DNA from 3 places in the Pseudomonas sp. B424 genome. Region 3 is predicted to be linked to each of the others. Evidence: riboswitches for the same ligand, from Rfam matches in the RefSeq annotation. Region 3 holds a riboswitch; each other region holds the start of a gene.
The links. Region 3 has a riboswitch for cobalamin ahead of ACZRMS_RS17160 (CbtB domain-containing protein). Riboswitches for the same ligand answer to the same signal wherever they lie in the genome.

Region 1 (9,916 bases), on a different contig from region 3:
GCAGGCTTGGTCAACTGCTGCTGACGCTCGACCGCTGCCGCCTGCATGTCACGATCTACGGCCTTGCATGGGTTCAGCCACCACGGAGTATTCATAGTGCAGTTCCTTTCAACGTCAGGGGCAGGCCCGCCACCGTCAGCACCACTCGCTGACAGCGCTCGGCCAGGGCTTGATGCAACCAACCGGCTTCATCGACATAGCGGCGAGTCAATTCGCCCAGCGGCACGACACCCATTCCGGTTTCGTTGCTGACAAACACAATTTCGCCCGGCAGGTCCGCCAGGCACTGCAGCAGCGCGTCGCGCTCGGCGTTCAGGCGCTGCGGGTCTTCCAGCATCAGCAGGTTGGTCAGCCACAGGGTCAGGCAGTCCACCAGCAGGCAGGTATCGGTGCGGGCGTTTTCACGCAGCACGCGGGCCAGCTCGATCGGTTCTTCAATCAACGCCCAATGGACGGGGCGGCGCTCGCGATGATGTCGCACGCGCTCGCTCATCTCGCCGTCCAGCGGCTGGCTGGTGGCGACATAGGTAACAGTGCAGCCAGACTCGGCCGCGAGTTTTTCAGCCAGGCGACTTTTGCCCGAGCGGGCACCACCCAAAATCAGTTGCAGCATTTTGTTAAACCTCTAGAGATGCAGCGAAACTCCTGTGGGAGCGAGCCTGCTCGCGAAATCGCGCTGTTCGCGAGCAGGCTCGCTCCCACAGTTTTAAATCCCGCAGAGTTCGCGCAAATAAGCCGTATCCAGGTGGTTTTCCACCAGATCCGCCAGCCGCTCGATATCCCGTTCGCGCAGGGCGTGATAGTCCACTTCTTGCACATCCTGCAGACCGGCCCATCGCAACAGCGCACTGCAAGCCGCAGGTGACTCGAACAGACCATGCAGGTAAGTGCCGAGAATTTGCCCGTCGGCACTCTGCGCACCATCACAACGCCCGTCGTCCAGGCACACCGCCGGCTGCTCCAGAGCCACACCGGTGGTCACGCCCGCGTGGATTTCGTAGCCGCTGACTGCGGCGTTTTCCAGGGTCAAATGCCCGCGCACATTACGCAGCTGCTTCTCGGCCGCAAGCTCGGTACTGAACGCCAGCAAGCCCAGGCCGGCACTGGAGCCCGCAGCGCCTTCAAGCCCCAGCGGGTCGTGAACCTGCTCGCCCAGCATCTGCAAGCCGCCGCAAATCCCCAGTACCTTGCCGCCGTAACGCAGATGACGGCTGATGGCCGCATCCCAGCCATTGGCACGCAAGTACGCCAAGTCGCTGCGCACGCTCTTGGAGCCGGGCAGGATGATCAAATCAGCAGCCGGAATCGGCTGACCCGGCCCCACAAATTGCAAGTCCACTTGCGGATGCAGGCGCAGCGGGTCGAAGTCGGTGTGATTGCTGATACGCGGCAGTACCGGCACGACCACCTTCAGCACCTGCTCAACCTTGTCGGTCTGGCGCTGGTCGATACCGTCCTCGGCCTCCAGGTGCAGGTCCATCACATAGGGCAGCACGCCGATCACCGGCTTGCCGGTACGCGCTTGCAGCCAGTCGAGGCCGGGCTGGAGCAAGGCGATATCGCCGCGAAAACGGTTGATGATGAAACCCTTGACCCGCGCCTGCTCGGTTTCGGACAACAGTTCCAGGGTGCCCACCAGATGCGCAAACACGCCGCCGCGATTGATATCGGCGATCAACACCACCGGGCAATCCACGGCTTCGGCAAAGCCCATGTTGGCAATGTCACCGGCCCGCAGGTTGATCTCGGCCGGCGAACCGGCGCCCTCGACCATGACCACCGGATACGCGGCACTCAAACGCTGGTGCGAGGCCAGTACCGCCTGCATGGCGATAGCCTTGTAGTCGTGATACGCCACCGCATTCATGCTGGTCACGGCGCGACCGTGAATAATCACCTGGGCGCCGGTGTCGCTATTGGGTTTGAGCAGCACCGGGTTCATGTCCGTGTGCGGCGCCAGCCCGGCCGCCTGGGCCTGAACCGCCTGGGCGCGGCCGATCTCGCCGCCCTCGGCGGTCACCGCGCTGTTGAGCGCCATGTTCTGCGGTTTGAACGGCACCACGCGTACGCCCTGACGGGTCAGCCAGCGGCACAGAGCCGTGACCAGCGTACTTTTACCGGCATCGGACGTAGTGCCTTGCACCATCAACGTGCTCATGAAACTTCCTTGGAATACGCCAGCAACGCCTGCTCCAGCCGCAGCCAGTGCGCCTCATTGGCGGGCAGCCCAAACCGCACGCTGCTGTTGTGGGTAAACAGGCGCAGCAAAATGCCACGCTGCGCCATGAATTCATACAGAACGTCCGCGTGGGGCGTGATCAGCCACTGGAACAGCGCACAGCCGCCTTGTGGCGGTAAATCATGCAGCTCCAGCAAGCGCTCCAGGCGTCCGCTGGCCAGCTCGCTGCGCTCACGCTGACGGGCATGGCCTTCGGTGTCGAGCAGGCAGGCCAGCCCCACGATCCGTGTCGGCCCGCTGACCGCCCAGGGCCCGACCTGCTCGGCCAGCAGCTTGAGCAGCTTCAATTCAGCGAGCACAAACCCCAGGCGCACCCCGGCCAGACCAAAAAACTTGCCGAAGGAGCGCAACACAATCAGTCCGGTACGCTGGCTCTGTGCGGCCAGGCTCAGCTGTGGCGTGTTGTCCATGAAGGCTTCGTCCACCACCAGCCAACCACCGCGCTGCACCAGCCGCGCATGCCACTCCAGCAAACGCTCGGGCGACAGGCTCGCCCCGGTGGGGTTGTTGGGGTTGACCACCACCAGCACGTCCAGGGTGTCGAGATAGAAGTCGACCTCCTGTTCCATGATTTCACGCACGATATGGCCACTGCGCCGCCAGGCATGGGCATGCTCGGCGTAACACGGCGACAGCACGCCGACCTTGCCACTGCGGCGCAAACGCGGCAGCAGCTGGATGGCGCACTGTGAACCCGGCACCGGCAATACATTCAGCGCGCCGTAATAATTGCAGGCTGCTTGCTCGAGGCCATCGTCGGTTTCGGGCAAACGCGCCCAGGCACGTTCGGGAATCGGGGGTGTCGCAAAGGGCCATGGCGCCAGCCCGGTGGACAGATCCAGCCATTGGTCCTCGGCAATCCCGTAATGCAACGCGGCCTTGCGTAACCGCCCGCCGTGCTCAAGCATAGAATTCACTCCACACGCACAGGACCAGCAGCCACAGCCACACGCCCCGCTGCACCAGTTGCCAGCCACGACCAATCGAATCGGCATCCGCCGGCACACCTTCACCCAGTTGCGGGCGCTCGTGCAGTTCGCCGTGATAGATCGCCGGCCCGCCCAGCTGTACACCCAGCGCACCGGCGCCCGCAGCCATGACCGGGCCCGCGTTGGGGCTGTCCCACTGCGGTGCCTGTTTACGCCAGCACTTCAAGGCCAGTCGGGTTTTACCCAGCAGGGCGTAAGTCAACGCCACCAACCTTGCAGGGAAGTAGTTAAGAACATCATCGATACGGGCGGCAGCCCAGCCAAAACGCTCAAAGCGTTCGTTGCGGTAGCCCCACATCGCGTCCAGCGTATTGCTCAATCGATAGAGCACAACACCCGGCGCACCGGCCACGACAAACCAGAACAAGGCGGCGAACACCGCATCGCTGCCGTTTTCCAGCACCGATTCGGTGGCGGCACGAGCCACTTCGGTCGAGTCCAGCTCGCTGGTCTGACGGCTGACCAGGTAACCGACCCGCGTACGGGCTTCGTCCAGGTCGTTGCTGCGCAAGGCCTCTGCGACCGGTTTGACGTGTTCACCGAGGCTGCGCATGCCCAGTGCGCAATACAGCGCCAAAATATCCACCAGCCAGCCGAGATAGGGCATCCACGACAACGCGGTGGCCAGGATCGTGAGCGGCAACACCGCCAGCACCCAGGCCGTCACGCCATGGCTGCGCCAGCCACGACCACCCGAATTGAAGCGCTGCTCGATGCGCTCGGCCATGCGGCCAAACGCGACCAGCGGATGCCAGCGCCTGGGTTCGCCGAACAACGCGTCCAGCGCCACCCCGGCGACGCACAGTAACGCCACACTCATGGACTTACTCCCCAATAATTCTCATACACCAATTCACTCAGCGGGCGCGCTTGCGCCCACCCTTCCAGCACCAGCATGGGCGCCGGATAAAAGGCTTCAACCGGGCCCAGACACAATACCGCCAGAGGTTTGGCCCCGGCGGGCAAACCCAGCAGGGCGGCCAGTGCCTCAGGCTCGAACAACGACACCCAGCCCATGCCCAAACCTTCGACGCGGGCGGCCAGCCACAGGTTTTGAATGGCACAGGACAATGACGCCATGTCCATTTCCGGCAGGGTACGGCGGCCAAAAATGTGCTTTTCGCGGTCATCCATCAACGCCGCCACCAGCAACTCGGCACAGTCGTTGATGCCTTCGACCTTAAGCGTCATGAATTCATCGGAGCGCTGGCCCAGCGCTTCGGCTGTGCGTATGCGCTCGGCTTCGACCAGACCTTGAATCTTGCCGCGCAGCTCACGGTCAGTGATGCGGATAAACCGCCACGGCTGCATCAGCCCCACACTCGGAGCCTGATGCGCCGCTTCCAGCAACCGTGACAACAGCTCGGGCGCCACGCTGCCGCCGCTGAAGTGCCGCATGTCGCGGCGCTCGGCAATCGCGCGGTAGACGGCCGCACGCTCCTGAGGGCTAAACGCGTTGTCGGTCATGGCGCCTTCACGGCGCAAGGCGCCAGTAACGCGGCAATGGCCGGGGGGTTGGACGGGAAATAAAAGTGCACGTAAGACGCGGTCATCCGCCCCTCGCGATACACCGCTTCAGCGCCGCGCCCGCCGTTGGGGCTCAGCCCCCGTGCAATGGGCTCAAGTTCTGTGCTGGTCAGCGAGTGATGGTAGGTGTGACCGCGCAACAGCCCTTCGGGCATTTCCACGGCCTGCAAGGCTAATGCGGCCAGACGCTTTTGCATCGTCGCCTCCCCTGCCAGCAAGCCCACCAGTTCGGCACGCTGCCCCCCGACATCGGTCAAGGCATCCAGCAAGTAGAGCATGCCGCCACATTCGGCCAGCAGCGGTTTACCGACTGCGTGGTGAGCACGAATCGCCTCAAGCATCGGCGTATTGCGCGACAGTTCAAGGTGATGCAGTTCGGGGTAGCCGCCAGGCAAGTACAGGCTGTCTGCCTCTGGCAAACAGGTGTCGCGAATCGGCGAGAAAAACACCAGCTCAGCGCCCATCTCCCGCAGCAGGTCAAGACTCGCACCATAAGTGAAGGCAAACGCCTCATCCCGGGCCACGGCAATCCGCACCCCGGCCAGCAATGGCTCGACCACGACCGGCGCAGGCGCCGAAAACTCGACCGCCGGTGGCAGCGCTACCTCACAGGTGCTGGCCAAGGCATTGGCTGCCGCATCGAGGCGTGCATCCAGATCGTTCAGTTCGCTGGCCTGCACCAGGCCCAGGTGCCGGCTCGGCAGCTCGATCCCGGTCTCGCGGGACAATGCACCGTACCAGCGCAAACCTTCGGTCAGGCTGCCTTCGAGCAACTGCGCATGGCGCACGGTGCCGACCCGGTTGGCCAGCACCCCGGCAAACGGCAGGTCGGGCTGATAACGCGCCAGGCCCAGGGCCAGCGCACCAAAGGTCTGGGCCATTGCAGTGCCATCAATCACGCCCAGTACCGGGACGCCAAAATGCCGCGCCAGATCTGCACTGGACGGCGTGCCGTCGAACAGGCCCATCACGCCTTCGATCAGGATCAGGTCAGCTTCACCGGCGGCTTCCCACAGTAGACGGCGGCTTTCATCCGCGCCCACCATCCACAAATCCACTTGATAAACCGGCGCACCGCTGGCGCGCTCCAGAATCATGGGGTCGAGAAAATCCGGGCCACATTTGAACACCCGCACCTTGCGCCCCTGATTGCGATGCAATCGGGCCAGGGCGGCGGTAACGGTGGTCTTGCCCTGACCGGAGGCCGGTGCGGCGATCAACACCGCCGGGCAATGACGTGACGCTCTCATACTTCAACACTCACAATTCGATGCCTTTCTGGGCTTTGATCCCGGCCTGGAAGGCGTGTTTGACCACACCCATTTCGGTCACGGTATCGGCCAGATCAATCAGTTCGGGTTTGGCGCCGCGCCCGGTGACCAGCACATGCTGCATCAAAGGGCGGGCTTGCAGGTCGGCGAGCACCTGCTCAAGGTCGAGGTAGCCGTGCTTGAGCGCGATGTTCAGCTCATCGAGCACCACCAGCCCGATTGACGGGTCACGCAGCATCTCGCGGGACACTTGCCACGCGGCTTCGGCGGCGGCGATATCGCGCTGGCGATCCTGGGTTTCCCAGGTAAAGCCTTCGCCCATCACGTGGTAACGCACCTGCTCGGGGAAGCGGCGGAAGAAAACCTCTTCACCGGTGCTGTTGCGACCCTTGATGAACTGCACCACGCCGCACTGCATGCCGTGGCCCATGGCCCGGGCCAGCATGCCAAACGCCGAGCTGCTTTTGCCTTTGCCATTGCCGGTCAATACCAGCAGCAGCCCGCACTCATTGGGTGAACTGGCGATACGCTCATCCATGACGGCTTTTTTGCGCAGCATGCGCGCCTGATGACGTTCGTCGCGTTCGGGGGATTCGTTCATGGCAGCTCTCCGTTGGGGCTCAAAAATGCACACGGGAGGCGGGGGGATACTCAATAAAACGGCACGCCCTCGCCCGCCGCGAGGATGCTGGATGGATCAGGCCGGTCTCCGGGCTCATGAGCGGTTTAGTCCCTTGCGGGACACACCCTGACCACGCGCCTTCCCGTGAAGAAACACAGTGGCACTCAGCGTGGCGTTGACTCATTTACCGTTGCGGGGGCAGCGCCGGGATCATGGCGGTTGTGTGGGTCAAACACGCCCTCACCGGCTTCCCTGTTTCACTCTATCGGCCTATGGCCATAGAGCACCTGAAACAAGCCGCGAAGGTTAGAGGGTTGGGGGTGGAGCGTCAATTAAAGGTGGCACCAGCCGGTTTTATAGAAGACTCGGAGTCTGAACCTTTAGACAGCTACGCTTCTCTATGACTAAACAAGACCAGAACCCTATGGAGATTCACATGCTCAAGCGTCAGCACGCGGCTGTCATCGTACTTGCGGCAGGTTTGGCCGCCTGTGGCGAAACCTCGACCTTGCAAGTGAGCGATGGCACGGGGCCCTCGCCGAAACTGCCCGAACCCAACAAGACGCTGATCCCCACCGTCAATATCGCCCCCGCCGTAGGCTGGCCGGCCGGTTCCACCCCGGTTGCCGCCCAGGGCTTGAAGGTCGCCGCCTTCGCCGAAGGCCTGGACCATCCGCGCTGGCTCTATGTATTGCCCAATGGCGATGTGCTGGTGGCCGAAACCAATGCGCCGCCCCAACCGGATGAGGGCAAGGGAATCAAGGGCTGGATCGCTGGAAAAATCATGGGCCGCGCCGGGGCCGGGGTGCCAAGTGCCAATCGGATCACGCTGCTGCGCGATGCCGACCACGACGGCGTCGCTGAAACCCGCACGGTATTTCTCGACAACCTCAACTCACCTTTTGGCATGACTCTGGTGGGCAACGATTTGTATGTTGCCGACGCCGACAAGCTGCTGCGCTTCCCCTATCAGGCGGGCGAGAACAGCATCAGCGCCGGGCCTGTCAAAGTTGTCGATTTGCCGGGCGGCCCGCTGAATCATCACTGGACCAAAAACGTCATCGCCAGCCCCGACGGCACAAAGTTGTATGTGACCGTAGGCTCCAACAGCAACGTGGGCGAGAACGGGATGGACAAGGAGCAAGGCCGCGCCGCGATCTGGGAAGTTGATCGCGCCACCGGCAAGCACAGGATCTTCGCCTCGGGCCTGCGCAACCCTAACGGCATGGACTGGGAACCCAAGACCGGCAAACTCTGGACAGCGGTCAACGAACGCGACGAAATCGGCAGTGACCTGGTGCCCGATTACATCACCAGCGTGCAGGACGGCGGCTTCTATGGCTGGCCCTACAGCTATTACGGGCAGCACGTGGATGTGCGGGTCAACCCGCAAAACCCGGAGCTGGTGGCCAAAGCCATTGCCCCGGATTACGCCGTGGGCCCGCACACTGCGTCCCTGGGCCTGAGTTTCGCCCGGGGCAGCAAGCTGCCCGAGTTTACTGAAGGCGTCTTTATTGGCCAGCACGGCTCCTGGAACCGCAAGCCGCACAGCGGCTACAAGGTCATTTTTGTGCCCTTCGCAGACGGCAAACCTGCCGGTATGCCAATCGACGTGCTGACAGGCTTCCTCAACCCGGACGAAAAAGCCATGGGCCGGCCAGTGGGCGTGGTCATCGATAAACAAGGGGATTTGCTGGTGGCCGATGATGTCGGCAACAAGGTTTGGCGGGTGTCAGGCAAGTAAACAGGCGGGGTCATCAACTGCGCAAGCGAGCTTGCGCAGGTTTGAATCTGCTTTACGGGTTGTGCGCCAGATGCTGCTCGGTGGGCAGCACGCGCTTGGCGTTGAGGTAGGCTTTTTGCCAATAGGCCTTGTTCAGGCTGTCCAGTTTGACCGTACCGCCCGTGGCCGGGGCATGTACAAAGCGGCCTTCACCCACGTAGATCCCGGCATGGCTGACCTGAGAACCGCCATTGGTGGCAAAAAATAGCAAGTCGCCGGTTTGCAGCTTGTCCTGACCGACACTTTGCGCCTGCATCACAATCATTTCGCGGGTGGTGCGCGGCAATGAAATGCCCGCCGCGTCGTTGTACACGTACTTGATCAGACCACTGCAATCAAAACCTGAATCCGGGGTGTTGCCACCCCAACGATAAGGCGTGCCAACCAAACCCAAGGCGCGAAAAAGCACATCAGCCGCTATGGGCGAAAACTCTTCACTGGGATTGACGAACACCGCCGTTTTTTTCACCACAGGGGGTGGCGGGGTATGGCTGGCGCAAGCACTGAGCAGTGCTGCTAAAGTCAAAAGTGCAACGCGGGCCATGGTCGACATAAACAGAATGTTCCTGATTCTGGATACGGCAACTCTGGCCGCGAAACCCGAAACCGCGTCAGGGGGCACCTTCGCGGTTTCAGGAATTTAACAATGCGACTGAATTCTAGCTGTTAGCAACAGAACTTCAAGTAAGACATTAACTTTACTTGCGGGCTACTACGCTCGAAGGAGCCATCGCCAGGGCGCGTTTGGCCTCGATAAAGGTCTTGCTCCAGTAGCTGTCACCCAGGTTATCAATCCGGACACCCCCGCTGCGGCGGCTGCTGGAGTGGATAAACTGGTCATCACCCAGGTAAATCCCGGCATGGCTGACACGGCCACGACCATTGGTGCTGAAGAACAGCAAGTCACCCGGCTTGAGGTTGTTTCGTGCGACCAACGGTGCTTTCACGTTGATCATTTCACGGGTCGAGCGTGGCAGCTGCATGCCCGCTTCTTCTTTGAACAGGTAGCCGATGAAGCCGCTGCAATCGAAGCCAGCCTCAGAGGTGCCGCCAAAACGGTAACGCGTACCGATCAAGGACATGCCGCGCTCAAGAATGCTGTCAGCCAAAGCCGGCAATTCGTAAGGTTTGCTGTTCTCGGAAAACTGAGCCAGTTCTTTTTCGGTTGCCAGTTCTTCCTGATAAAGAGCGGAAGATTGCGATACCGAAGATGACTTTTGAACCTGCTGATCGACAACTTGTTGCGACACAGGAGTGTGGGCAGCACAGCCAAACAACAGGGTAACGAGTGCGAGGGGCACGAGGGGTGCGAAGCGCTTTAGCATGGGCACGACCGTGGCTTGTAAGAAAAGTAGCCGAGACTATGCCTTCTATGATCCTCATTTGCAAATTCAATCGATCTAAATGTGACTCGGGGGGTTTCCCAATACATCTAAGGCTTTACACCCCTGACAATCGATTTTGCGCGCCCAACCACGCTGGCGC
Region 2 (9,916 bases), on a different contig from region 3:
GCAGCTCGCGGTCGATCCGGGTTTCGCGCACCAGCGCCAGGATGTCCCGTTGCAACTCCCGCGCCCGACGCGGATCGAGCAACTGCGCTTCGTAAAATTCGTCGGCCAGTAGCTCCAGATCACGTAACGGACCATAGGTTTCGGCCCGGGTCAGGGGCGGCATCAAATGATCGATGATCACCGCCTGGGTCCGCCGTTTTGCCTGCGCGCCTTCGCCCGGGTCGTTGACGATAAAGGGATAGACATTGGGCATGGGCCCCAGGATCGCGTCCGGCCAGCAGTGCTCGGACAGCCCGACGCCCTTGCCCGGCAGCCATTCCAGGTTGCCGTGCTTGCCCACGTGCACCACCGCGTGGGCGCCATAGGTGTGGCGCAACCAGAAGTAGAACGCCAGATAGCCGTGGGGCGGCACCAGATCCGGGTCGTGGTACACCGCACTGGCATCGACCTGATAGCCCCGCGCCGGTTGAATTCCGACAAAGGTCAGGCCAAAGCGCAGCCCCGCAATCATCAACCGCCCGCTACGGAACATCGGGTCGTTGTGTGGCTCGCCCCATCGCTCGGTCACTGCCAGGCGATTGGCCGCGGGCAGCGCATTGAACATCGCGAGGTACTCATCCAGCGCCAGGCTTTGCATGCACGGGCGCAGGTCGAGGCTGTCCAGGTCATTACTGACCCCGCCCAACAGGGCCTGGATCAGCGCCGTGCCGCTCTCGGGCAACGCGCAGTCCACCGGATACCCCTGAGCCTGCAAGGCCCGCAGGATATTCAGCGCCGCCGCCGGGGTGTCGAGCCCCACGCCGTTGCCGATGCGGCCATCGCGGGTCGGGTAGTTGGCCAGGATCAGCGCGACACGCTTTTGCGGGTTCGCCACCCGGGCCAGTTCAACCCAGCGCCGGGCCAGCTGCGCGACAAAATTCATCCGTTCGGGTTGAGCGCGATAACACACCACATCCGATTGGCTGCGCTCACTGCGCCATGCCAGGTCCTTGAAGCTGATCGGGCGACTGATAATCCGCCCGTCCAGTTCCGGCAAGGCGATATGCATCGCCAGATCGCGGGGCCCCAGGCCTTGTTCGCTGGCCCGCCACCCCGGCTCGTTGTCCTGGGCGCAAATGGCCTGAATCACCGGGATATTGCGCCGAAACGGGCGCAGATGCGGCGCTTCGGGGCTGGACTGGGCAAAACCGGTGGTATTGAGAATGACCCCGGCCTGCACTTCATCCAGCAGGTCTTCAACCACGGCCATGCAACCCGGCTCTTTAAGGCTGGCCACGGCAATCGGCAAGGGGTTGAGCCCGGCGGCCTGGAGGCGCTGGCAAAACACATCGACAAACGCGGTGTTGGCCGCCTGCAAATGCGAGCGATAGAACAACAGCGCCGCCACCGGTTGCCCGGGGACCCAGTCGGCCTGCCAGCCCTTGAGTTGGGCATTGGCGTGGGCCGGATGATAAATCGCGGTACGCGCCAGGGTTTGCGGTTCGTCCCATGGGTAGTCGCGGCCCAGCCATTGGCTGGCCAGGCAACGATAGAGCTGCAGCGCGTTATGCCGCCCGCCCTGACGCAAAAAGTGCCAGAGCCGCTCGCCTTGTTCGGCGGGTACGGTGCTCAGCCCGCTGAGTTCGGGGTCGGGGCGATCATCACCGGGCACCAGGATCAGGGTTACGCCGCGCTCGGCCAGTTGCACCAGGCGCTCAATACCGTAGCGCCAATAGCCGATGCCGCCGTGCAACGACAGCAGTATCACCTTGGCGTGTTGCAGCACCTGATCGACATAAAGGTCGACCGAGGCATGATTTTGCACTTGCATCGGGTTGGCCAGACGCAAGCTTGGATAATCTTCAGGCAACTGCTGCGCCGCTTCGGCCAGCAGTGCCAGGCTTGAATCACCGCTGCACAGGATCACCAGCTCGGCGGGGGTCTGGCCTAAATCGGCAATATTGTCGTCCAATACAAAGCCACCGGGCTGGGTCCTGAGCAGATGCATGGCTTACTCGCTCAACGCTTTACGCAAAGTGGACTCGAGCAGTTCGGCGTCCAGGTCCTGGCCGATCAGCACCAGCCTGGTAACGCGTGACTCATCCGCAGCCCAGGCACGGTCGAAGTGCTTGTCAAAGCGGGTACCCACGCCCTGGATCAGCAAACGCATCGGCTTGCCCGGGATTGCTGCAAAGCCTTTGACCCGCAGGATGCCGTGCTTGACCACCAACTGGGTCAGGGCCTCCATCAATACGCGCTCTTCACCTTGTGGCAACTCAATGGAAATCGAGTCGAAGGCATCATGGTCGTGATCGTCGTGACCATCATCGCCATCGTGGTGATGGTCGTGGTGGCTGTGGCGGCCATCGATATGGTCTTCGGAGCCGGCGCCCAGGCCCAGCAGCACGTCCAGCGGCAATCGACCGCTGCTGGCCTCGATGATTTTGACCGCTGGCGGCAGCTCTTCAGCCACTTCGGCGCGCACTTTTGCCAGGTCTTCAGGGCTGATCAGGTCGGCCTTGTTGAGAATCACCAGGTCGGCACTGGCCAGCTGGTCAGCGAACAGCTCGTGCAGCGGCGATTCGTGGTCCAGGTTCGGGTCGAGCTTGCGCTGGGCGTCAACCTGGTCCGGGAAGGCGGCAAACGTACCGGCAGCCACGGCCGGGCTGTCGACCACGGTAATCACCGCATCCACGGTGCAGGCGCTGCGGATTTCTGGCCACTGGAAGGCTTGAACCAGCGGCTTTGGCAGGGCCAGACCCGAGGTTTCGATCAGGATATGGTCGATGTCGCCACGGCGCGCAACCAGCTCGCGCATCACCGGGAAGAACTCTTCCTGAACGGTGCAGCACAGGCAACCGTTGGCCAGCTCATAGATGCGGCCGCTGGCTTCTTCTTCGGTGCAACCGATGGTGCATTGCTTGAGGATTTCGCCGTCGATGCCCAGCTCGCCGAATTCATTGACGATCACCGCAATGCGACGGCCCTGTGCGTTATCCAGCATATGGCGCAGCAGCGTGGTTTTGCCCGAACCGAGAAAACCGGTAACGATGGTGACGGGAGTTTTGGCCAGTGTTTTCATCGGATGCCCTTTGGCAAAGCGGCGGGCATACGGGACGACGACCGCAGGCAGTGTGCGGTCAACATTCGCCACCGGATCACCCCGCCCGGTTGAAGTAAGAATCTGTCACGAGGCAGGTCTCCTGGCTTACGGCTGGGGTTCAGCAGGGCTGATCCCGACCTTGCGCCTTCCCGCGTGTAACGCAGTGGCATGGCAAGATCATTGACCGTTTACAGTTGCGGGGGCAGCCGCGGCATACCGCGTTCCCTTCTTAGCTTCGCGTGGCGAAGAACCTCGAACGCGCAAGGCTACGCAGTGCTTTGTAACAGGTCAATGCACAGCTGTGACCCATCTACTGTGTGAGCGGGCTTGCTCGCGATGGCATCGCCGCATTTTGACCGATAGACCCCGCTGTTTGCATCGCAAGCAAGCCCGCTCCCACAGGTCCCGCAGGCCCTGCAGGTGTGTTCTAATTGCCGCCTTTTTTCAGCCGCCCTGCTTCAAGGATCTGCCCATGCCCTCCACCTGCCCAACCCGCGTCCTGATTATCGGCTACGTGTGGCCCGAACCACGCTCTTCGGCGGCCGGTGGACACATGATGCAAATCATCGAGAGCTTCCTGCAGCAAGGCTGGCACATCACCTTCAGCAGCCCCGCAGGCATTGGCGAGCACAAGGCGGACCTGGCCGCGCTGGGCATTGATGAAGTGGCCATTGAACTGAACAACAGCAGTTTTGATGCCTTTATCACCGAACTGGCCCCGGACATCGTGCTGTTCGACCGTTTCATGATGGAAGAACAGTTTGGCTGGCGGGTAGAGAAGCACTGCCCCGATGCGCTGCGCGTGCTGGAAACCTCCGACCTGCAAAGCCTGCGCGACGCCCGTCAGCAACAGCTCAAGGCACGGCTCAAGCACGACACCGACCTGAACGATTTCAGCAGCCTGTTCGCCCCGGCCCAGCGCGAAACGTTCGAACAGATGGCCGGCACCGACCTGGCGCAACGGGAAATCGCCGCGATTTACCGCTGCGATCTCAACCTGATGATTTCCGAATACGAAATCGACTTGCTGGTGGAACACTTCAACGTGCCCAAGGCCCTGCTGCACTGGTGCCCGCTGATGGTCGACAGTGTGCCGGCCACGTTCGTGCCCTATGCACAGCGCCAGCACTTCCTGAGCATCGGCAACTTCCGCCACGCCCCCAACTGGGACGCCGTGCTCTGGATGAAAACCGGCATCTGGCCGTTGATCCGCCAGCAACTGCCCACCGCGCAGCTGCACGTCTACGGCGCTTACACCCCGCCCAAAGCCACGGCGCTGCACAACCCGGCGCAAGGTTTTCACGTACTCAACTGGGCTGAAGACGCCCTTGAGGTGATGAGCAACGCGCGGATCTGCATGGCCCCCATACGCTTTGGCGCAGGGATCAAGGGCAAAATCGCCGACGCCATGCTCTGTGGCACCCCCAACGTGACCACCCCCGTGGGCGCCGAAGGCATGCACGGCGATCTGCCGTGGGCCGGTGCCATCGAGCAAAGCGCCAGTGCGATTGCCGCCGCCGCCGTCGAGTTGTACCAAAACCCGCAGGCCTGGCATCAGGCCCAGCAGCACGGGCAGGCACTGCTGGCGGCGCGTTACCTGCAGGGCACTCACGGCCCGGCGCTGGTCGAGCGGATCGAAGCATGCCGCGCCGGGCTTGAGCAGCACCGGCGCAACAACTTCACCGGCGCCATGCTGCGCCATCACCAGCACAAAAGTACCCAATACATGTCGCAGTGGATCGAGGCCAAGAACCGGGTCTGACTAGCTGTTACGCCAGATTTTCAGCAGCACTTCGGTAAAGGACGGCTCCAGCACCCGATTGCCATGGCCACTGAGATGGTTCGAGTCGAAAAACAGTGGCTGGCCGTCGGTGTCATAAGCCGAGCACACCGGGCCCGGACACAGCAGCGGGAACGGGTCCCAGGCGGTCAGTCCGGAATGCTCACGCTGCAACAGCTCCAGCAGCTGCATCTGTGGCGCGCGCAGGCGTTCAAGCTGCTCGCGCTCGACCGTCAGGCCTTCGGCGCAAACCGGGTTCATCCGGTTGAACCAGTCCGAGCAGCGTCCGGGAGGTGCCTTGAACAGTGGCTTGGGGGCGTCGATCAAGACCCGGACGTTGGCAGCCGCCAGCCGGGCCAACGTGAGCTCGGCCGAGGCTCGGGCTGCGGCGTTACTCTGCGGCGTCAGCAGGGCCAGGGCCTGATCGAATGCAACATCTTGCAGCTCCGGCATGCGCAAAGAGGCCAGGAACACAATGTCGCCCGGCCTGGCCCGACTTTCGATATCACTCAGGTCGGCTTCCTGACGCTCGGCGCAATCGGGCGGATCAGCGGCCATCAGGTTCGCCACTGCGCACCCGCCCTGCTCGTACTCCACCACCGTGACCCCAAGCTTGAGCGACACGCGGTTAAGCAGCGTGCGATAGGCCGCCGTATGCGAGTCCCCGATCACAAACAGCTGTCGTCCGTTAACCCGCGGGTCCTCGATCTTTACGATGTCTTCCCTGGGGTAGTGCCTGTAGGCATACCAAGTGTAGGTGTCACGGGTTTGGCTCAGGGATAGCTGCTCAGTGTTGTCCGTCACCCACAGCGCCGACCACCAGAGCAGGCCGACCGCGCCGAAACTCACGGCGAACGTGCTCCAGGCCTGGCGCTGCCACGCCGATTTACCGGTACGCACGGGGATTTCGATCCAGTGATAAGAGGCCACCGCCAGCGCCATCACCAGTACCGGATACAGCAACTGGACAAGCAGCAGCTCTGTCCCCGTAGTCCAGCGTAAAAACACGGCAACGGGCCAGTGCCACAAATACAGGGAAAACGACAGGCGACCGATATAGGTCACCCAGGGTGCTTGCAGCAGGCGCTGCAGGGGCGAACCATATCCGTCGGCCGGGAGTGCCAGCGCAGCGATCATCAGCACCGCCCCCGACACCGTCACCAGCGCCCACGGAAAAGGGAAACCCTGCTCTTCGGCGTACACAAACCCCGCCAGTACCAGCCCCAGACCGCCGGCCAGCAACAGGCTGGCAAGCGGTCTGGAGCGCAGTGAAGCGCGCCGTGTATCCATCAGCTGGAACAGCATGGCGCCAGCGGCCAACTCCCAGAACCGGCCGGGCAGCAAGTAAAAGGCCGAGAGCTGATCGGTTTTTGTCTGCATGGCGCTGACCGCCAGCGAGGCGATGGCCAGTACCGGCAGCACCGCCCATACCAGGGCGCTGTGTTTTTTATAACGAAGCCACAGGAAATACAGCACCGGGAAGACCAGGTAAAACTGCTCTTCAACCCCCAGCGACCAGGTATGCAAAAACGGGTTGAGCTCGGCACCAGGGGCAAAATAGGTATCCGTGTTCCAGGCCAGCACGATATTGCTGACCCCAAAAAAGGCCGCCAACCCGGTGCTATTGCTTTGCTCACTGAGCCAGGACTGCGGCACAAACAGGGCCGAGACCAGAAAAGTAGCCACCAGCACAACCAGCAGCGCCGGCAAAATACGCAGCAACCGGCGCCGATAGAACGCTTTCAGATAGTCCACAAACCCCGAATGCCCCCGGTCGCACAGGGACTGGCTGATCACATAGCCCGAGATCACGAAAAACAGATCGACCCCGGTGAAGCCGCCGGGGAGCACATCCAGAAAATCCGCATGGAAGAGGATTACAGCGATTACGGCGATGGCCCGTAGCCCATCTATTGCCGGGAGGTAAGCCGGGGAAGCTTTGCGCATCGTATTTCCTGCTTTTTGTTATTCGTTGGAACGCGAAAGCTACCCCTCCACCCAAAATCGGCACCGTAATCACGATCCGACTTTCATGTAGGAATCGGGTCAATCTACAGGACGTCTTCGTAACAGATACGTGTCCATCACCCAGCCCTTGCGCTCTCGGGCCGCACTACGGGCCTGCTTGATCTGCTCGCACACCTCGGCCAGCTTGCCGGCTATCAAAATCTCGTCGTCGGTACCGATATAGGCGCCCCACCAGATATCGAGGTTTTGATCGACAAAGGCCTCGAAAGCGCAGTGCGCGTCGAGCATCACGGCCACGTTGTCCAGATCTGCCGCCACCAGGCGCCGGCCGGTGGTGATACGGATCGGCTGGCCGATGCCGTTGAGCGGCACGCGATGCCGGGCCGCCAGAGCTTGTACGCTGCTGATCCCGGGGATCACCTGGTAGTCAAAGTCGGTGCAGCCATTGGCCCGTACCCGGTCCAGGATGCGCAGGGTGCTGTCATACAGCCCCGGCTCGCCCCACAGCAGGAAGGCCCCGCATTCTCCATCGGCCAGTTCGGTGTCTATCAACCGCGCAAACACCTCGGCCCGGCGCTCATGCCAGTCTTCAACACCCTGAGTGTAGGAAGGCGTTGCGCTGTCACGCTTGGGGTCGCTGACCCGAACCACCCGATAACCCGGCTCGCGAATGTAGCGCCGGCAGATTTCAAGGCGCAGGCGCACCAGATCGTCAGTGGTCTGGCCCTTGTCCAGCACAAACAACACCCGGGCACGGTTCAGCCCATTGATCGCCTGTACAGTGATGTGCTCCGGGTCACCGGCGCCAATGCCGATCAGTAACAGTGTTTTCATCGTGTCTTGCCCCTCGATCAAGCCGGAAGATCCTGGCTGGTGGAAATTAGGCGAAGGCGGCATGATAAGTGCCATAAGAAGACTTGATTCGGCCCGACCATGACTCGACTCGCCAGAGCTACAGACCCGTCTTACGAACTGATGGACGACCACAACGGTCTGTCGATCATCTATCGCCAGCATGGTTTCCCCTGCCCCCTGGTGCGCTGGCATTTCCACAAGGAATACGAGCTGCACCTGATCGTGGCCAGCAGCGGCAAGGTGTTTGTTGGTGACTATATCGGCAATTTCCACCCCAGGTCGTTGTTCCTGACCGGCCCCAACCTGCCCCACAACTGGATCAGCCAGGTGGCCGAGGATGAAGTGGTGCCCACCCGCGACATGCTGGTGAACTTTACCGATGAGCTGCTCGAAGGTGCCGCCTCGGTATTTACCGAACTCAAAACCCTGACCCCGATGCTGGAGCGGGCGCACTACGGCATCGAGTTTCGCTGCCCCCACACGATCCGCAAGGCCATGGCCCTGATGCAGACCATCGCCGACTCCACGGGCGTGACCCGTCTGGGGCATTTTTTGATCCTGCTGGAGCTGCTGGCCGAGTGTGATGACTATCAGTTGCTGTCGGGCGTCACATGCGGGCAACTGGCCGACGAGCAGACCATCGACCGTACCAACCGGGCCGTGGATTATATTTTCAGCCACTACGCCCGCGAGTTGCCGCTCGAAGAAGTGGCTCACTACATGGGCATGAAACCCACCTACTTTTCCCGGGTGTTCAAACAGGCCACGGGGCGCTGCTTTATCGAGTTCGTCAATCGCCTGCGCATCAGCAAGTCCTGCGAATTGCTTGCCGACGGCCAAAAGCCCGTAACAGACGTGTGCTTTGAGTCCGGTTTCAACAATATCTCCAACTTCAACCGCCGCTTTCAGCAGCTAAAGGGCATGACGCCGTCACACTATCGGCGCCTGGCGGTGCAACGTTTGACCGAGCAAAACCAGCCGCCGCTGAGCGAACGCCTGCGCAGTGCAAAATAGTATCGGTTCGAGTGCTTCCAGTGATTTGTCACAACGGTGATTGAGGGCTGTAATCGGCCCACGTGCTCGCCTGCAGCGGGCAGCTATAAAAACAATAACCGTCCTTCAAAAGCCGTCTGGCCCATGAAGTGGAGTGTTCAATGAATTTTCCTGTCAAAGCGTTATGTGTCGCTATGTGCATGACCCTCAGCGGCTTGAGCCTGGGCGCGCAAACCCTGACCATCGCCACGGTCAACAACAGCGACATGATCCGCATGCAAAAACTGGCCAAGACCTTCGAGAGCGAACACCCCGAGATCAAGCTCAACTGGGTGGTGCTGGAAGAAAACGTCTTGCGCCAACGCCTGACCACGGACATTGCCACCCAGGGCGGCCAGTTCGATGTGCTGACCATCGGCATGTACGAAGCCGCACTCTGGGGCGCCAAGGGTTGGCTCGAACCCATGACCGACCTGCCGGCCACCTACGCCATTGATGATGTATTCCCCTCGGTGCGCGAAGGCTTGTCGGTCAAGGGCACGCTCTACGCCCTGCCGTTCTATGCCGAAAGCTCAATGACCTATTACCGCACCGACCTGTTCAAGGATGCCGGCCTGACCATGCCCGAGCACCCGACCTGGGAGCAGATCGCAGCGTTCGCCAAAACCCTGAACAAACCCGAGAAAGAGCAATACGGCATTTGCCTGCGTGGCAAAGCCGGCTGGGGCGAAAACATGGCGCTGATCACCACCATCGCCAACGCCTACGGCGCGCGCTGGTTCAATGAGCAGTGGCAGCCAGAGTTCACCGGGCCGGAGTGGAAAAACGCACTGGACTTCTATGTCGGCACCATGAAGGCCTCTGGCCCGCCGGGTGCGACCAGCAACGGTTTCAACGAAAACCTGGCGCTGTTCAACAGCGGCAAGTGCGCGATCTGGGTCGATGCCAGTGTCGCGGGCTCGTTCGTCACCGACCACACCCAGAGCAAAGTGGCCGATCACGTCGGTTTCACCTTTGCCCCGCAGGCGGTCACGGACAAAGGCAGCGCCTGGCTCTACTCCTGGGCGCTGGCGATCCCTGCCAGTTCCAAAGCCAAGGACGCAGCCAGAACCTTCAGCACCTGGGCCACCTCCAGGGAATATGGCGCCCTGGTTGCCGAGAAAGACGGCATCGCCAACGTGCCGCCCGGCACCCGCAACTCGACCTACACCGATGCCTACCTGAAGGCGGCGCCGTTT
Region 3 (9,916 bases):
AACCTGCAATCCAGATCTTCAGCGAGGGGTAGGTCTTGAGGATCGGCACCACCTCCTGGCGAATGGCCAGGAAGTGCTCCGGGTCACGAAACATCTCGCTCACCGGAATCGTCAGGTACTGCAACAACTGCATGAAGGTCGCAGGCTCGTGCAGGATCCGCTCCTGCAAGGCCGAGATGGTCTTGCAGTCGAGCTGGCGCAGCGCATGATTGACCCGGCGCTTGATCGAAGCGCCGGCGTAATCGCGAAAATCGTAGCTGTACTTGAGGTAGATCGCTTCGATCAGCAGCCGTAGCTCAATGTCGGTGTTTCGGTGCACTTAGAGTCGTTCCATTTTCGGTAGCCAGACCCGGATCAACGAAAACAGCCGGTCCAGGTCAATCGGTTTGGCCAGGTAATCGTTGGAGCCCGCTTGCAGGCAGCGCTCCTGATCGTCCTTCATGGCCTTGGCAGTGACCGCAATGATCGGCAGCTTGCGCCAGCGCGGGTTCTTGCGAATTTCGACAGTGGCTTCGTAGCCATCCATCTCCGGCATCATCACGTCCATCAACACCAGGTCGATGTCATCCACTTCATTCAGGCGCTCGATGGCTTCGCGGCCATTACGGCCAATCACCACAATGGCGCCCTTTTGCTCCAGGGCACTGGTCAGGGCAAAGATGTTTCGCACATCGTCATCCACCAGCAAAACCTTGCGCCCCTCGAAGACCTTGTCGCGGCTGCGGGCGGTCTTGAGCATCGTTTGCCGCTCATGGGACAACTGGGATTCAACTTTGTGCAGAAATAATGTCACTTCATCAAGCAAGCGCTCCGGGGAACGCGCGCCCTTGATGATGATCGAGCGTGAATACTTGCGCAGCTCGGCCTCTTCATCGCGGGTCAGATTACGCCCGGTGTAGACGATGACCGGCGGGAACGAGCAGATGTCTTCGGTGGACATGCGCTTGAGCAAGTCGCCGCCCAGCATGTCCGGCAGCTTGAGGTCGATGATCATGCAGTCGTAAATATTGGTGCGCAGCAGGTCGAGTGCCTCCTGGGCAAAACCGACTGCGGTGATTTCTATGTCTTCCTCGCCGATCAGGCGGGCAATGCTGTCGCGCTGCAGATCATCGTCTTCAACCAGCAGCACCCGCTTGACCTTCTGCGTCAGCTTGGCTTCAAGCCGGGCGAACACGTTTTTCAGCTCTTCACGGGTGGTCGGCTTGACGGCATAGCCCACCGCGCCCATGTGCATGGCGGTTTCGACCCGGTCCTCGGCGGAAATGACGTGCACCGGAATATGGCGCGTCGGCGCCATAGCCTTCAAGCGCTGCAACACCGTCAGCCCCGGGTGATCCGGCAGGCGTATATCCAGCAGGATGGCGTCGGGAATGAACTGTGACGCCAGGCTGAAACCTTCATCCGCCCCGTGGGCGACCAGGCAGCGATAGCCCAGCTCATGGGCAAGATCGAAGAGGATGCGCGCAAAGTTTGGTTCATCCTCGATCACCAGTATGCAGCGCGTGGCAAACGGCGCCTGTTCACGGTCATCCATGAAACGCGGGATGTCGACCGGTGCCACCACCTCCAGCAGCGGCCGGACCACAGGAGCCACCGGAGCGACCCGTGGCGCGGGGCCCACCGGGACTGGTGCAGGCTCCCCGGCCTGCTCCACATATTCTTCAGGCAGGATCAGGGTGAAGATGCTGCCCTGGCCAGGTTCGCTGCTGACGCTGATCGAACCGCCGAGCAGCGTTGCCAGATCACGGGAGATCGACAAGCCCAGGCCCGTGCCGCCATAGCGGCGGTTGGTGGTGCCATCGGCCTGGCGGAACGCTTCGAAGATGCTGTCCTGTTGCTCGACAGAAATGCCGATGCCCGAATCGCTGACCGTGAAGGCAATCCCTTCCCCCGGCTGACGCGACACAATCAGGCTGACCTGGCCTCTTTCGGTGAATTTGACCGCGTTGGACAGCAGGTTTTTCAGGATCTGCTCCAGGCGCTGGCTGTCGGTGTAGATCATCGGTGGCGTGCCTGGCTGCACCTGCACCTCAAACTCCAGTGCCTTTTCACCCGCCAGCGGCTGGAACATGCTGCGCAGGCCCTCGACCACTCGCGTCACACTGGTGTTCTCGGGGCGCACTTCAAGCTTGCCCGCCTCCACCTTGGAGATATCCAGAATGTCGTTGATCAGGTTGAGCAAGTCATTGCCGGCCGAGTAGATCGAGTCGGCAAACTTGACCTGTTCGCAGGTGAGGTTCTGCTGCGGGTTTTCGGACAGCAGCTTGGCCAGAATCAAAGAGCTGTTCAGCGGTGTGCGCAGCTCATGGGACATGTTGGCCAGGAATTCAGATTTGTATTTGCTGGAGCGCTGCAGTTCCTCGGCACGCTCCTCAAGCTGTACCTGCACCTGATTGAGCTGGGTGTTCTTGCGGTCCATGGCATCACGCTGGCCGGCCAGCTCTTCGTTGGTCTGCTCCAGCTCGGCCTGCTGGGTTTCAAGGCTGGTTTGCGACTCTTTGAGGATGCGCGACTGCTCTTCCAGCTCTTCGTTGGCGGTCTTGAGCTCTTCTTGCTGCACTTGCAGCTGCTCATTGAGCTGCTGGGTCTCGGCCAGCACTTCTTGCAGGCGCTGACGGTAACGGGCTGCCTCGATCGACATGCCGATATTGTCGGCAATCAATTCGAACAGCTCGACATCACGGTCTGCCAGAGGCCTGAGGAAGCCCAGTTCAATGACCCCGTTGACCCGTTCGTCATCACTGGTAGGCACCACCAGCACACTGCGCGGGCTGCCTTCGCCCAGGCCGGAGCTGACTTTGATGAAGTAGTCCGCCGGCACGCTGTCCAGGCGAATCAACTTATCCTGCTGCGCGGCCTGCCCCACCATGCCTTCGTCATTGTGAATGAACTGGCCCTGGGCCTCCTGCTCCCGGGAAAACCCGTAACAGGCCACCCGCGTAAGACCACCGTGGTCTTCACGCACGTAGACAGCCGCCACCACCGACCCCAGGTACTGGGCACAAAACTGCAGGATATTGCGCCCCAGGGTATGGAGCGACAGTCGCCCCAGCACCTGCTCGGCCAGTTCGGTTTGCCCGTTGCGCAGCCACGCCTGTTGTTCCAGGCGTTGCGCAGTCTTTATTTGCGACTCGAAGTTATCATTGTAACTCTTTGATAAAGCTATTAAATCGCGACGCCCTATATAGGCCAAAAAGCCGCTCAACCCCAAGACAAACAACAGGTACAGACCAATACTGACAACCGTCGTGCGGCTGACATCTTCATTGCGGGCAACCCGCAATTGCTGTTCCATCTTGATGAAATCGTCGTATTCCTTGCGAATCTCATCGGTCAGGCGCTTGCCACGACCTGCCTGCACAGCCCCACGGTAGTCACCGTTCTGGGCACGGGCATCTACCATTGATTGCGCGTAAACGTTCCATTCGTTCTGCAACGCCTCGAGCCGCATCAGGCGATCGACCTGTTGCGCGTTATCGCTGACGAGGGTTTGCAAGCTCTGCAACTGGGCCGTGATCTGCGGTTTGGCCACGGCATAGGGGTCCAGAAAATGTTCATCACCGGTGATCAGAAAGCCGCGCATTCCGGTTTCCAGATCAACCGTCAACCTCATCGCTTCATTGGCATTATTGATCACCCTATCGCTGTGCTCGACCCACTTAATCACCGACAGCAAATAGCTGATCATCACCACGAACAACACAGCACTGAGCACGCCAACGGCCAGTGGCAAGCCGACGTTGCGACTCAGGAGCTTGCGAAAGCTTCGCTCATCAATAGATGCAGGTGACTTCATTTATCAGGCCTGTGGACTGTCATATAAAAGGGGGAGTTTGCAGGATTACCGAGCTTTTGTTCTACTTTCTTATATTCATAGGCATATTTTCCTACTAACAAGCACACTCGGATGTAGGCGAAGGCTATCCTTGCAGGCCTGAGACCCGTACTTGAATTTTTATCGAGATCATCACTATGTCCGCAACACCCTCCACCATCCTTGTGGTCGAAGACGACGCCATTGTCCGGATGTTGATCGTTGACGTACTGCAAGAGCTGGAGTTCAGCGTGCTTGAAGCCGACGGCAGCGAGCAGGCACTGGAACTGCTTGAAGACAAAAACCAGCACATTGACCTGCTGATGACCGACGTCGGACTGCCGGGCATGGACGGCCGGGCACTGGCGAGCAAGGCCCGCGAGTTGCGCGGGCGGCTACCCATCCTGTTTGCCAGCGGCTACGCCGAAAACCTTGAAGTGACAGAAGGCATGGCGGTGATCGGCAAGCCCTTCTCCATCGACCAGTTGCGCAACAAGGTCACCAGCATGCTGGCAACGGCATGATCTGAACCTCCGGGAGCGGGGGGTTGTGTAAACCCGCATCCCTGTGGTTTCCTACACATCTTGTATCAGGTGCCCTTCACAGGGTGAAACGGGAAACCGGTGCGTCAGGCGTTAATCGTCCTGGCTAGTCCGGCGCTGCCCCCGCAACGGTAAGCGAGAGAAACATCAAATCCACTGTGCAATGGCATGGGAAGGAGATGTTTGCAGGCTCAAGCCATTGAGCCCCTCGCAAGCCCGGAGACCGGCCTGGTCACTTTTGAATAACAAACCCGCGGTGGGCGGGCGCTGTTAAACCCTGCGAACTTCGTTCGCGGGGTTTTCTTGCGCTTTGCTGCCCGTCGTCTGACCAGAGGCAAGCGCCATGTCCATCAGCACCAGCCGTACCCATTCTGCTGCTACCACCGCAACCCAAAGCCAACGCATTGTGGCCGCTGTCGGCGCTGCTGTGCTGGGGGCTTTCCTCGTCTACTTCGCCGGCTTCTCCCATATCGATGCGGTGCATAACGCGGCCCATGACACCCGTCACAGCTCCGCCTTTCCGTGCCATTGAGATTGCCTGCCATGATTAAGCGTATCGCTCAAACCGCAGGCTTCACCGGCTTGCTGGCCGCCCTGCTGCTGACACTGCTGCAAAGCCTGTGGGTGTCGCCGCTGATTTTGCAGGCCGAAACCTACGAAAAACCCGCTGCCGCCGAAGTCCACGAACATGCCGACATGGCGATGCCTGCCCATGAGCATGATGCCCAAGCCTGGGAGCCGGAAGATGGCTGGCAGCGCGTGCTGTCGACCACGGGCGGCAACCTGGTGGTGGCGGTCGGTTTCGCCCTGATGCTGGCGGGCCTGTACACCTTGCGTGCGCCGACCCGCACTTCCCAGGGCCTGCTCTGGGGCCTGGCCGGTTATGCCGTGTTCTGCCTGGCGCCAACCCTGGGCTTGCCGCCCGAACTGCCGGGCACTGCCGCTGCAGACTTGTTGCAGCGGCAGATCTGGTGGGTCACTACGGCGGCCTCGACCGCCGTGGCCATTGCACTGCTGGTGTTCGGCAAGCATTGGGCACTCAAGGTGCTGGGCTTGGCGATTGTGGTGGTGCCGCATATTTTTGGCGCTCCGCAGCCACTGGTGCATTCCAGCCTGGCCCCTGAAGAGCTGGAATCGCAGTTCAAAATTGCCTCGCAATTGACCAACCTGGTTTTTTGGCTGGCACTGGGCGCGATCAGCGCCTGGCTGTTCCGGCGCAAGCCTGCAGGCCAGTACTCGGCATGACGGCTGCCAGCACAGAGCCAGTCATGGTGATTGGCCTGGGCTGTCGCCAGGGTTGCAGCGCACAGGCGTTACTGGCGCTGATCGAACATTCACTGGCACAGGCCGGGATTGCACTGAGTGCGGTCCGCGCCCTGGCCAGTATTGACCTCAAACGCCAGGAACCCGGCCTGCTGCAGCTGGCAACACAGCTGAACCTGAAGTTTGAGGTGTTCAGTGCAGGACAACTTGCCCCATATGCGCCGTACCTGAGTCACCGCTCGGGCATTGCGTTCGAGCAAACCGGTTGTTTTGGCATTGCCGAGAGTGCCGCACTGGCGCTGGCCGAACAGCTCGCAGGTACGTCGGCCGACCTGCTGATAACGCGACAAAAATCGCCCGTGGCCACCTTTGCGTTGGCCTGCGTGGCGCAAAAACCGCGATAATCCCCCGCCTCACTATGAGCGTTGTTCAAGAACAGCTCTATCTCGACCCTTTCAAGAGACTGCCATGACTGTTTATTTCATCGGCGCCGGGCCCGGCGATCCAGAGCTGATTACCGTCAAGGGCCAGCGCCTGATTCGCAGCTGCCCGGTGATTATTTACGCCGGTTCCCTGGTCCCGGCAGCGGTACTGGAAGGTCATCAGGCGCAACAGGTGGTTAACAGCGCCGAACTGCACCTTGAGCAAATCATCGCGCTGATCAAGGCTGCCGATGCCAACGGTCAGGATGTGGCCCGCGTGCATTCCGGCGATCCCAGCCTGTATGGGGCCATTGGCGAGCAGATTCGTTGCTTGCGCGAGCTGGGCATCGCCTTTGAAATCATTCCGGGGGTTACTGCCACGGCGGCCTGTGCGGCAATTCTGGGCGCGGAGCTGACCCTGCCGGATATTTCACAAACGGTGATTTTGACCCGGTACGCGGAAAAAACCGTGATGCCGGCGGGTGAAGAACTGGCCAGCCTGGCGCAGCACAAGGCGACCATGGCCATTCACCTGGGGGTCAAAAACCTTGAGAACATCGTTGCCGAGCTGACCCCGCATTATGGAAGCGACTGTCCGATTGCCGTGATCCATCGCGCCAGCTGGCCGGATCAGGACTGGGTGGCCGGCACTCTGGCGGACATCACGCAGAAGGTTCAGGCCAAGGGTTTCAAGCGCACGGCGCTGATTCTGGTGGGCCGGGTACTGGCCAGCGACAATTTTTCGGACTCGTCGCTGTATCGCGCGGGGCATGCGCATTTGTATCGGCCTTGAACGCTCGCCCCCCTGTGGGAGCGGGCTTGCCCGCGATACGGACGGCGTGGTCTGTCAGGTAGATCCCATTGCTGCCATCGCAGGCAAGCCAGCTCCCACAGGTTCTGCGGCACCCGGACAATCCGAACCGTACAGGGGCTATCGCGCAGGCATAAAAAAACGGTGCTCACGGGGCACCGTTTTTTCTTCAACTTCGCAGCGAACACCCTGTTACCGATAACTCAGTAGTAGGCGTTTTCTTTCTGCGAGTGGTCGGTCACGTCACGTACGCCCTTGAGCTCCGGCACACGCTCAAGCAGGGTGCGCTCGATGCCTTCACGCAAGGTCACGTCCGCCTGGCCGCAGCCCTGGCAACCGCCACCGAACTTAAGCACCGCAATACCGTCTTCAACCACTTCGATCAGGCTAACCTGACCGCCGTGGCTGGCCAAACCGGGGTTGATCTCGGTTTGCAGGTAGTAGTTGATGCGCTCGTTGATCGGGCTATCAGCGTTGACCATCGGCACTTTGGCGTTGGGCGCCTTGATGGTCAGCTGACCACCCATGCGATCGGTGGCGTAGTCCACCACGGCGTCGTCCAGGAAGGGTTCGCTGAACGAATCGATCCAGGCCGTGAAGCTTTTCAGGCCAATGGCGGTGTCTTCAGACTTAACTTCCGCCGGCTTGCAGTAAGCAATGCAGGTTTCGGCGTACTGGGTACCGGGTTGGGTGATAAAAACGCGGATACCGATACCCGGGGTGTTCTGCTTGGACAGCAGATCAGCCAGGTAATCGTGGGCAGCGTCGGTAATCGTTATGGCGCTCATGGAATCTCCTCGCAGACATAGGGCGCAGTTTACGCCAATCGGCGCGCCTGACAAAGTCCTAGTATTTTTGTCAGGAAAGCCGCACCCCCATATCTTCAGATCTGGTGGCTGATTACAGGTTTTCGTAGCGGTTCATATCCAGCACGCCTGCTTCGACCGGGTCGGTTTCATTGATGTACTGCCCGATATCGTGGAAGTACTGCCAGAACTGCGGATGGCTGCGGCGTATCCCCCAGCGCTCGACGATAGTGTCGAAGGTTTGCTGGTCCTGGCATTGCTCCATCGCAGCCACAAACGCCGGCACATCGCCTGTCGGGATATTGAACATGAAGTTGGGGTAACTGCTGAGCACTCCCGGGTAGATGGTCAGTGTGTCCAGCCCCGGCTGCAGGCGGTATTCCTCGCCCATCATGAAGGCCACATTGGAGTGCGCGCGATTGCGCAGCATGCTGTACATCTCGCGCTTGCCCGCGCTGCCTTCGATGCGCAGCATGGTGGCTTCAGGCAATTGATTGATCACCGCCAGCCCTGCGGCAGGACGCGAGGTCAAACGGCTGAGCGATTGCTCGGCGTATCTGAACTCCTGGGCAATATCGGGCCTTGAACAGAACGCCCCCGTGCAACGGTTGATCGGGTCCGGCCGCGCATTCAGGGTGCCGGTGCGCTCGATCAGCTTTTGTGCGAAGTCGCGCTTGGGGTCTGCCGGGTCGAGTTTCATGCCGGTCGGGGTGTCGGTATCAATCTTCTGATAGTCCATCCACATCTTCAGCTTGCCGCTGTTCTGATACCAGTCGCCAAGGATGCCCGAGCGCGAGTCCGCCGGCATCAGGCGCAGGAAGTTGACCTCGGCGCCATTACGGATCAAGTCAAAGTACAAGCGGGTCTGCGCCTGGTGCGAGACGTTGCCGAACACATCAAAGTTGACCGCCAGCTGGTAGTAGGTGCGTTCCAGCAACGGGTAGTCGAACAGCCACATCGTTTGTGGAATCTCGCCGATCAGGCCCTTGCTGACACTGGCGCTGTCGAAATGGCGAAACACTGTCAGCAAGGCGTTGTCGTTACCTGCCCACAGGGTCGACCAGCTCGGCGGCGGCATGTCGGCATAAGCCTCCTGGCGCAGCTTTTCATAATCGTTGCGCTTGTCGCGATAGTTGTGCCACAGCGAGATAACACTGCCAACGTCGTCGATCTGGCCGGGCATCGCCAGCAATGGCGTTGCGATGCCCCGGTAGACCGCGTCGGTGACGTAGCGATCGCGGGCTGGCTCCTGAAACACGGTCCAGAAGTTGTCGCGAATCACATCGGTCGCGATCTGCCCGCGGCACACCGGCCCACGGATAAAGGTGCGCACGAAATACTCGGCGTTATCGAGCATGAACTGATAACGCGCCACTGCGGGGATCGCTTCAAAGGTTTCAAACGGATTGGCCCGGCCACGTGGCCCGTACCCCGGCAGTGACGTGGCATGCCAGTTGCCGCTGTAGAACAGCTGTTTGACCCGCGCCAGCTTGTGCGCACCCATCGGGTAGGTGATGTGGGTTTTATGCACGATCACGCCCTGGACCGGCATCAGGCGGTAGTAAAAAGCGGTACCGGGATCGTCGTTTGGCCGACGGGTAGCGATCAGGTCAACCGGCTGCCCGCTGGGCGTGCGCGAACGGACCCATTGGAAGAAATGCCCCGGCACGCCATTGTCGAAATAGGCATGGGCCAGGAACAGGTGCTCATATAACCAGCGCGCCACCAGCGCTTCTGTCGAGCCGGAGCGGTTGAGCAGTTCTTCCCACTCGGCAATCTGCGCCGCCTCGCCGGCCGTGGGTTTGATTGCATGCTGATCGACGGGGGCGCCCTGCCCCAGCCAGGTTTGTACGGTGTGGTACTGCTTGTCTGTCAGACCGGTAACGGCCAGGGGCATGCCCTCTTTGGGGTGGCTCTGGGCGTAGGCATTGAACTCGCCCGGCGCCGGGCAGACGTTTTCGCGGTTCAGGCCCAGCACGATTTCTTCGGGCAACTTGGCGTTGGGGGTCAGCGGCGTGCTGTGCCCCAGCTCCAGCATGCGCGCCATCAAGGCTGCCTGCGCACCTTGGGCGTCGAGCACCGAGTAGAAGCCTTTGTTGCGCCACTCGTTCGGGCCGCTGGCATCGTAAAAGATCCGCGTCGGCGCGATGGCATCGACACGGTCGCCCTTGTACACGGGCACTTTGCTTGCCCCCCGGGTGGCGCCCTCCGCGCTCCCCAGGTTCAGTTGACAGGCCGCGTCGTTACAGGCGTGGCAG

Region 1: it holds a riboswitch for cobalamin, as region 3 does, so the genes downstream of both, cobO (cob(I)yrinic acid a,c-diamide adenosyltransferase) here and ACZRMS_RS17160 (CbtB domain-containing protein) in region 3, are expected to answer to the same signal.
Region 2: it holds a riboswitch for cobalamin, as region 3 does, so the genes downstream of both, cobW (cobalamin biosynthesis protein CobW) here and ACZRMS_RS17160 (CbtB domain-containing protein) in region 3, are expected to answer to the same signal.

Annotation. Positions count from the first base shown of each region.
Region 1 is NZ_JBUZTL010000005.1:24,769-34,684, forward strand. It holds gene cobT (nicotinate-nucleotide--dimethylbenzimidazole phosphoribosyltransferase) at 1-95, opposite strand, end outside; gene cobU (bifunctional adenosylcobinamide kinase/adenosylcobinamide-phosphate guanylyltransferase) at 92-613, opposite strand; gene ACZRMS_RS08290 (cobyric acid synthase) at 707-2,158, opposite strand; gene cobD (threonine-phosphate decarboxylase CobD) at 2,155-3,147, opposite strand; gene cbiB (adenosylcobinamide-phosphate synthase CbiB) at 3,140-4,048, opposite strand; gene bluB (5,6-dimethylbenzimidazole synthase) at 4,045-4,695, opposite strand; gene ACZRMS_RS08310 (cobyrinate a,c-diamide synthase) at 4,692-6,005, opposite strand; gene cobO (cob(I)yrinic acid a,c-diamide adenosyltransferase) at 6,016-6,627, opposite strand; cobalamin riboswitch at 6,710-6,954, opposite strand; gene ACZRMS_RS08320 (PQQ-dependent sugar dehydrogenase) at 7,085-8,392, shown strand; gene ACZRMS_RS08325 (C40 family peptidase) at 8,445-8,984, opposite strand; gene ACZRMS_RS08330 (C40 family peptidase) at 9,130-9,756, opposite strand.
Region 2 is NZ_JBUZTL010000011.1:25,578-35,493, reverse strand. It holds gene cobN (cobaltochelatase subunit CobN) at 1-1,987, opposite strand, end outside; gene cobW (cobalamin biosynthesis protein CobW) at 1,991-3,061, opposite strand; cobalamin riboswitch at 3,156-3,352, opposite strand; gene ACZRMS_RS14620 (glycosyltransferase) at 3,555-4,844, shown strand; gene ACZRMS_RS14615 (acyltransferase family protein) at 4,845-6,809, opposite strand; gene cobF (precorrin-6A synthase (deacetylating)) at 6,909-7,664, opposite strand; gene ACZRMS_RS14605 (AraC family transcriptional regulator) at 7,764-8,699, shown strand; gene ACZRMS_RS14600 (ABC transporter substrate-binding protein) at 8,840-9,916, shown strand, end outside.
Region 3 is NZ_JBUZTL010000015.1:25,309-35,224, forward strand. It holds gene ACZRMS_RS17145 (CheR family methyltransferase) at 1-319, opposite strand, end outside; gene ACZRMS_RS17150 (response regulator) at 320-3,796, opposite strand; gene ACZRMS_RS17155 (response regulator) at 3,973-4,338, shown strand; cobalamin riboswitch at 4,389-4,602, shown strand; gene ACZRMS_RS17160 (CbtB domain-containing protein) at 4,700-4,888, shown strand; gene ACZRMS_RS17165 (CbtA family protein) at 4,900-5,601, shown strand; gene ACZRMS_RS17170 (cobalamin biosynthesis protein) at 5,598-6,023, shown strand; gene cobM (precorrin-4 C(11)-methyltransferase) at 6,088-6,834, shown strand; gene nfuA (Fe-S biogenesis protein NfuA) at 7,056-7,640, opposite strand; gene ACZRMS_RS17185 (fatty acid cis/trans isomerase) at 7,753-9,916, opposite strand, start outside.